Regions from separate parts of the Sphingobacterium sp. UBA7625 genome, predicted to be linked through region 2. Evidence: riboswitches for the same ligand, from Rfam matches in the RefSeq annotation. Region 2 holds a riboswitch; the other holds the start of a gene.
What was found. Region 2 has a riboswitch for thiamine pyrophosphate ahead of thiS (sulfur carrier protein ThiS). Riboswitches for the same ligand answer to the same signal wherever they lie in the genome.
Positions count from the first base shown of each region.

Region 1 (4,433 bases), on a different contig from region 2:
ATTTAAATGATCAATATCAAGTGGTCCGGGAGGAGTCCATCCACTTCGTTTACCAACGGATGCATTGGGTCGACTACCGTTACAATGAAAATGGGCAGCTTATTGAGGAAGTTTCAGGGCTAAATGACGCCATCGAAAACCGTAGACTGTATTATTATGATAACCCAAAAGCAGACAATTTCTCTTCGTGGCAGGTATTTGACGCCACAGGGAAGCTCACTGCCGAATCCAAAATAGCTGTGCAAGGCAACGAAAGCACCTACCTGTTTTATCGTGATGGTACATTGGAATTGAAAATAGTCTCAAAAGAACAGGGCGATTATCAATATGAGAGCACTGTATTTGATAAGCAGAATAAAATCACCTCTAAAACAATACAAACAAAGAAAAGTTCCTCCAATTCTCAATAATTAAAACGCGCAAACTGAAATAGAAGGAAGCAATAAACCATCATTTGTTATTAGTGAAAAAACGGAAATTAATAAGTCAACGTCACCCTTTGCTGTATCTTCTTGCTGTCTGGGCAAGAAGAACACAAAGAAAAGCCATTTGGTTACTGGACAATAAAAAGTATACAAAAACCAAATCTACAACAGTGTTGCAATGCCGCATCAAAAAACACCAGTCTGTTTTATTAAAGAAGCTGGGGGAAAACAATATGCAACTGCAGATCAACAAAGTGACGAATCTAAAGATTGCGGCAAAGCAAATCAATGGTATACTGATCCGCCCGGGTGAAACGTTTTCGTTTTGTAAACTGGTCGGCCAGCCCACACAAAAGAAAGGCTATCTTCCGGGGATGGAATTGTCTTTCGGTGAAGCACGGGCCGGTATTGGTGGTGGGATCTGCCAGATCTCCAATCTGATCCATTGGCTTGTTATCCATAGTCCGCTGACAGTCACAGAACGTTATCACCATTCTTTTGACCCTTTTCCCGATGATGGGCGAGTGCTACCTTTCGGAAGTGGTGCTACTGTATTTTACAACTATCGGGACTATCAGTTTACCAACAATACAGTCTACACGTTTCAGATCAATCTCTGGTTTACCGAAAAATGTCTTGAAGGTGAACTGAGGATCGATCAGGAACTCGATTTTGCCTATCACGTCATTGAAAAAGAGCATCAATTCCTTAAAATCGGAGATCAATTCTACCGAAAAAATGAAATCTGGCGGGAAAAGTTCCTAAAATTTCAGGGCGGAAAGGTTGTTGATACAGAACTCCTGACTAAAAATTTTGCCCGTGTCACTTATATCCCACCGGACTATTTGGAACTGCCAGCTGAAGACAATATAACGTCTTAAGTACACCGAATTCATCGTTGAGAGCAATACTATTCTTGGCAAATAGACTTGCCTGCCATTGATCATTACTTGCCTATCGCTTCCCTCGTATATGCCCAGTCTATTTTGCTCGCTCGAATGCGGCTGAAAATACACGCGCATTCCGGTCTATTGATTAACGTCTAGTTTTACTATTCCGGGACTGAATAAAACACTCGTTATAAAAAGTCCTTTTTTTTGTCTAAGTTTGATATGGCTTTGGGGGTATTCTGTATAGAATTGAGATAGTCCCTTCGAACCTGATTCGGTTTATACCGGCGTAGGGAAAAGCAACCGCTTAGGTATAATGAAATATACCCGACAGCCCATCTGTCTCATTTCTTCCTGACAAAGCCACCTGCAAATATAGAAAACAAAAGGAATGGAAGATTTAATTATCGATCTGTTAGCACAGGTCAGAAGACAAAAACCACTTGTACATAATATTACGAATTTGGTGGTGATGAATAACACCGCCAATGCGCTTCTCGCTCTTGGAGCTTCTCCGGTCATGGTTCACAGTCCATCGGAAGTACGCGAGGTTGTTGACCTTGCCCAGTCGTTGGTACTTAACATCGGCACATTGAGTGAACTTACCGCCGAGTCCATGCTTGTAGCAGCAGAACACGCCAATAACATTGGCCGGCCTTGGGTATTGGATCCTGTGGGTGCGGGAATATCCGCTTTTCGCAATGACTTATTGGCAAATCTCCTGGAACTAAAACCAACCGTTATCCGGGGAAATGCATCGGAGATCATGAGCCTTTACAATTTCAACCAGGTCAATACCAAAGGCGTAGACAGCACGGCAGATAGTAAGGACGCGATTGGCTTTGGTAAAGCACTACAAGAACAATTGGGGTCTATCATCTGTATCTCCGGAAAGGTAGATTATGTCCTGTCCAAACAGCACACCGCTGAGGTGCACAATGGACACCCCTTGATGCCCCAGGTTACTGGACTTGGCTGTAGCGCAACTGCACTCATTGGTGCATTTTTAGCGGTCACAGACCATCCCTTTGAAGCAGCGACCGCCGGTGTCTCCCTTTTGAGTTTAGCAGGTGAACTGGCAACAGCGCGATCTTCGGGTCCAGGCTCCTTACAGGTGAATCTCTATGATGAGCTCTATCTGCTGAATGATGAGCGTATCCGGATGCATCTCAACCTGAAACATTATGGCAATTAATCCCCTATTTCCTTACCCCTTGTATCTGGTTATCTCCGAACAGGACTGTTACCCACAATCTTGGCTCCATGTTGCCGAAGAAGCCATAATCGGCGGTGTAGATATCATTCAATTACGCGAAAAGAATGAAACGCCAGCAGGTTTTTTGGAAAAAGCAAAGAAGTTAAAACAGATTACCGATCGTTACGGAATCCCATTGATCATTAATGACGCTGTGGATATTGCAATTGAAATCGAAGCATGGGGGGTGCATGTCGGACAAAGCGATCGTCGACCTTTAGAAATAAAGGAAAAATACGGACAGCGTCTTCAAATTGGCTGGTCGCTCGAAGATCGGTCACAACTTGACAGCAAACAGATGATCGCCGTAGACCATCTTGGTGTCAGTCCAATTTTTCCAACAAAAACAAAAACAGACACCATTACAACCTGGGGAATCAGTGGACTGGGTGAGCTACGGAATTTAACCGAAAAGCCCTTGATCGCCATTGGCGGCATGAACCTGGATACCAGCGCAAGTGCCTGGCTGTCTGGCGCAGATTCCATCGCGGTCGTCTCGGCAATTTGCCAAAGTAAAAATCCAAGAGAGCGTAGCGCTCAATTAAAGGAATTATTAACATGAAAATAGTGAAACAATACACAGTGCCCACAGTTCTGAGCATAGCGGGGTTTGATGGTAGCGGCGGAGCTGGCATCCAAGCCGATACGAAAACCATATCAGCCCTGGGATGTTATGCAATGAACGTCTTAACGGCATTACCAATACAAAACACACAAGGGGTGCGGAATATTTACGAGATACCGACCCAAGCAGTGCGTGAGCAGCTGGATGCGATCTTCGACGATATTTATCCGGATGCGATCAAAATCGGGATGGTTCATAACATTGAGCTTGTCGAACTGATCAGCAGCTATTTGAAAGATTACCGTGGAACAATCGTATTTGATCCTGTGATGGTGTCGACAAGTGGTCACAAATTGATCAATGATGACACAATACAGGCATGTATGGACTTGCTTTTTCCACAAGCCACAATTATCACTCCCAACCTGGATGAAGTCAGTGTACTTGTCGGACGAACCATAGCTGAGGTCAAAGAAATGGAAAAAGCAGGCATTGAACTTCTTGAAAAAGGATGTCAGTCAGTCCTTATTAAAGGTGGACACCTCCAGACAAGCGAACTCACCTCCCTCCTCTTTCAGCAACATGCGTCACCATTGGTGTTTAAATCACAAAAAATTGACAGCAAAAATACACATGGATCCGGCTGCTCTCTTTCTTCAGCAATAGCGAGCCAGTTGGCGCAGCAATTCCCTCTTGCTGAGGCTGTCGCTACTGCTTTAGATTATGTCCACGAGGCAATCAAAGGCAGCAAGGATCTCGTGATTGGCAAAGGAAATGGGCCACTTAATCATTTCCACAACCCTTCTAAACTTATTATTCATGAAATGGAGCGATAAAGCCTGGGATGCTATTAGACCAATTTATGCTGATATCTTAGCGATGCCCTTTATTTCTGAACTGAGCAATGGCAGTCTACCGCTGGACAAATTTCAATTCTATATGCGCCAGGATGCGTTCTATCTGGAAGAATTTGGACGTGTATTAGCTTTTATCGGTGCAAAGAGTGCAGACAATCAACAAGCCCTGGATTATTTTGAATTTGGACGCAATGCGCTTATCGTCGAAAAAGCGCTCCATGAAAACTATTTTAAAGAATTTGGTCTGGATCCGGAAGACGACAACAAAATAGAACCAGTTTGCCACCATTACGTGCATTTTTTAAAAAGTGTAGCTGCCTTTGAACCTATTGAAGTCGCTATGGCTGCGACTTTACCCTGCTTTTGGATTTATAAAGAAGTTGGCGACCACATCGTTTCGATCGCCAGTGGCGACCAAAACCCCTATTCCAAATGGATCGA
Region 1 covers NZ_DLJD01000021.1:27,989-32,421, forward strand. Annotated here, with positions in the region: gene B4G94_RS07540 (hypothetical protein) at 1-410, shown strand, start outside; gene B4G94_RS07545 (VanW family protein) at 464-1,306, shown strand; TPP riboswitch at 1,536-1,628, shown strand; gene thiM (hydroxyethylthiazole kinase) at 1,707-2,510, shown strand; gene thiE (thiamine phosphate synthase) at 2,500-3,132, shown strand; gene thiD (bifunctional hydroxymethylpyrimidine kinase/phosphomethylpyrimidine kinase) at 3,129-3,971, shown strand; gene tenA (thiaminase II) at 3,955-4,433, shown strand, end outside.
Region 1: it holds a riboswitch for thiamine pyrophosphate, as region 2 does, so the genes downstream of both, thiM (hydroxyethylthiazole kinase) here and thiS (sulfur carrier protein ThiS) in region 2, are expected to answer to the same signal.

Region 2 (4,433 bases):
ATGATATTTTCGCAGATGTAGGAGATCGAGCCCCTGTTCAAAGAGATGATGTATGATGTCCATTTCCGAAGCAACTTCCTCCGCTGCTGTCAACGCAATGATCATAAGTAGATTTCCTTTCCTTGGGCGATGAATTCCTGTGATTTTTCCAACATGCCCTGTGCGGCGGTATCCCGGATTTCCTGTGTAATTTTCATGGAGCAGAATTTCGGTCCGCACATGGAGCAGAAATGGGCTACTTTGGCAGCATCTGCAGGTAAAGTTTCGTCGTGGTATTCACGGGCAGTGTCGGGATCCAATGACAAGTTGAACTGATCCTCCCATCGGAATTCAAATCTCGCTTTACTCAAGGCGTTGTCGCGATACTGTGCTCCAGGATGGCCTTTGGCCAGATCTGCAGCATGCGCAGCCAGTTTGTAAGTAATGACCCCATCTTTCACATCTTTTTTGTTGGGGAGTCCAAGGTGCTCTTTTGGTGTTACATAACAGAGCATGGCACAGCCATACCATCCAATCATTGCCGCTCCAATAGCCGAAGTGATGTGGTCATATCCCGGTGCGATATCAGTGGTCAGGGGGCCTAAGGTGTAAAATGGCGCCTCGTCACAACATTCCAGCTGCTTTTCCATGTTCTCTTTGATCAGCTGCATAGGAACGTGGCCCGGCCCTTCGATCATCACCTGTACATCATGTTTCCAGGCAATCTTTGTCAACTCACCCAGGGTTTCGAGTTCGGCAAACTGGGCAGCGTCATTGGCATCTGCAATGGCGCCCGGACGCAAGCCATCACCGAGCGAAAAAGCAACATCATACTGCTTCATGATCTGGCAGATCTCTTCAAAATGAGTATAAAGAAAGTTTTCCTGATGATGAAAAAGACACCATTTGGCCATAATGGATCCACCTCTTGATACGATACCGGTTACGCGCTTTGCTGTTAAATGAATGTAGCGCAGTAGGACACCGGCATGGATGGTGAAATAAGAGACACCCTGTTCAGCCTGTTCAATCAGCGTATCCCGAAATATTTCCCAGGTGAGATCTTCGGCAACCCCTTTCACTTTTTCGAGCGCCTGATAGATCGGGACAGTACCTATCGGCACGGGTGAATTGCGGATAATCCATTCGCGGGTTTCGTGGATATTTTTGCCTGTAGACAGATCCATGATCGTATCGGCGCCCCAGCGGCAGGCCCAGACTGCTTTTTCAACCTCTTCTTCAATGCTGGAGCTGACCGCACTATTGCCGATGTTGGCATTGATTTTTACCAGGAAATTACGGCCGATAATCATCGGCTCGCTTTCAGGATGATTGATATTGTTCGGAATAATTGCTCTGCCGGCAGCGATTTCCTCCCGGACAAACTCCGGTGTAATATATTTCCCGGCAGTTCGGGCGCCAAAGTTCTCGCCCGGATGCTGATGATCCATACCGGGGGTACTATCAGCCAGCTGTGCTATCCGTTGGTTTTCGCGAATGGCAACATATTCCATCTCAGGCGTAATGATACCTTTTCTGGCATAATGCAATTGTGTCACATTTTTTCCCTGCGCCGCAACCTTGGGTTTATGGCTGTAGGCAAATCGAAGCTCGTCCAGTGTTGTATCCGCCAGACGTTCCCGACCGTAAGTCGAGCTGATGCCTTCCAGCTGTTCCACATCCTTGCGGTCCAGGATCCATTGATCCCGAAGGCGGGGAAGCCCCTTGCGGATGTCAATTTCCTGCGTCCCGTCTGTGTAGGGACCTGAGGTATCGTATATGGTAATGGGCGGATTTACTTCGATCTGGCCATTGCTCAATTTGGTAGGGCTCAACGAAATTTGACGCATAGCCACTTGGATAGGATAAAGCGTTCCGGGGACAAAAACCTTGGTGGAATTTGGAAAAGCGGTCTGTGTGATTTTTTCTGATGTCATGTGCATGGGAATTAGGTATATTGATTTGAATATGTTCCATGGGGAGTTAACCACCTTGTGTAGCGGTAATAAGCAGGATCTGGTCGCTGGATTGCAGGTGGGTTTTGGACCAGTCGTCTTTGGGAATAACCTGGTTGTTGAGTGCTACAGCGACACCTTGTGTTTTACCGGAAAGCTCAACCTGTAAAAGATCGGCTAAAGAGTTGGGCGCGGGGTCGAAAAATCGGATGTGATGATTGATTGTAAGTTCCATTCCTTTTTATTTTTTTGGTAAAACTTTAGGAATGGCCACAACAAGATACAGTAATGTATCCGGAAGACAGCTTACTTTTCCCTACGCCAGTATGATCTGGATCAGGTTATAAGGGTAAAATCTCAGCCTGCACATGCAGACACCCCTAAAGTTGGAACTAATATAGGACTATTTTGATGAAAAATCCAAAACATCGTCATTAATTTTAAATACTTCCCAACAGGACAGTATAGTTTACAATGTTGAAAATAATTAATATATTCGTTTTTGGATCAACTAAAACAATTTAACACCTCTTGTTTTTCTGCTGAATCCATCCATGATCGTTCAGGATGTAAATTCAATTCTATTGTGGGAAAAGCAAGAAATCAACATGTATAAACCAACTATGCGGAAGACTTTACTGATGACGATGCTGTGCATGGGCACAGTCCTATATGCACAGCAGCGAAAAGAATGTGTACCCATTGCGCTTAGCTGTGAGCATCTCCAAAATCCATTGGGTGTAGATAGGCAAAATCCCCGTTTGAGCTGGCAACTGGCTGATAAACGGCAGGGCGCAAAGCAATTGGCTTATCAAATTATGGTGGACACAGATTCAATGGCATTGGTGAAGAATAAAGCCGGTAGCTGGAATAGTGGAAAGCAGTTAAATTCCGACATGTTGATCCATTATAAGGGACGGGCATTGAAACCGCAGACAAAATATTTTTGGAAAGTCCTGGTCTGGGATAAAAATGGACGGCCAAGCACGTCTTCCATTGCTTCATTCGAAACCGGTATGATGGGAGTGGAGCACTGGAAGGGAAAATGGATTAGCGATAACCACAATATCCATGAACAGCCTGCACCTTATTTCAGAAGAACTTTTAAAGCTGCCAAACCGATCAAGTCGGCTCGTGCTTACGTTGCTGTGGCGGGACTTTATGAACTATCGGTAAATGGCGAAAAAATCGGCGATCACAGGCTGGATCCGATGTATACCCGATTTGATAAACGTACTTTATATGTGGTGGAAGACGTCACCCGGCAACTTCAACAGGGTGACAATGTCCTCGCCGTTGTCTTGGGAAATGGCTGGTATAATCATCAGCCTCTGGCGGTATGGGATTTTGACAAAGCCCCCTGGCGTGACCGCCCGACATTTTGTTTGGACCTGCGCATTGTTTATCAGGATGGCAGTGAGGAAACCATAAGCTCGGATCAAAGCTGGAAAACTGCTGCAGGACCTATCCGCTACAACAATATCTATACGGGCGAGCATTATGATGCCCGTCTGGAGATGCCGGGATGGGATATGCCGACCTTTGACGACACGCAGTGGCATACTGTTCGGTATCGGACCCCACCCTCCACAAACATTGTCTCACAACAGACGGTACCCATACGCCTGGTCAGATCGTATGAACCGAAATCAATGAAAAAGATCAATGACAGTACCTATGTCTTTGATATGGGACAGAATATGGCTGGCCTGACAAAGATCAAGATGCAGGGGAAAGCCGGAACTGTGGTCAGGATCAAACACGGTGAACGATTGCATGCAAATGGACGCTTGGACCAGTCGAATATTGATGTTTATTATCGTGGGAATAAAGAACTGGAGCCCTTTCAAACTGATATTCTGACGCTGAGCGGTAGGAAGGAGGATGAATTTATGGCGAAATTTGGCTATAAAGGTTTCCGCTATGTCGAACTGAGCTGCAGTGAACCGGTAGTGTTGGACAAGTCGGCTGTTACGGCTTATTTTATGCATAGCGATGTGCGCCCAATTGGCCAGCTGAAAACCTCCTCTGCCCTGATCAATGGATTATGGGAAGCAACCAATAACGCCTACTTATCCAATTTGATGGGCTACCCCACGGACTGTCCGCAGCGGGAGAAAAATGGCTGGACAGGGGATGGTCACCTCGCCATTGAAACAGCTTATTATAATTTTGATGGCATCACGGTTTACGAGAAATGGATGGCCGACCATCGGGACGAGCAACAGGAAAACGGTGTGTTGCCGGATATCATTCCCACTGGGGGCTGGGGGTACGGTACGGCAAATGGCTTGGACTGGACAAGCACCATTGCTATTATTCCATGGCAGACCTATCTGTTTTACGGCGATGCAAGCTTATTGGCGGAATGTTATGACAATATCAAACGTTATGTGGATTACGTGGACGGAATCAGTCCCAGTGGACTGACTACCTTCGGTCGGGGGGATTGGGTACCGGTCAAATCGCAGTCTAATCTTGAACTTACCTCATCGGTGT
Region 2 covers NZ_DLJD01000027.1:5,213-9,645, reverse strand. Annotated here, with positions in the region: gene B4G94_RS11545 (thiamine phosphate synthase) at 1-105, opposite strand, end outside; gene thiC (phosphomethylpyrimidine synthase ThiC) at 102-1,916, opposite strand; gene thiS (sulfur carrier protein ThiS) at 1,963-2,169, opposite strand; TPP riboswitch at 2,231-2,326, opposite strand; gene B4G94_RS11530 (alpha-L-rhamnosidase) at 2,558-4,433, shown strand, end outside.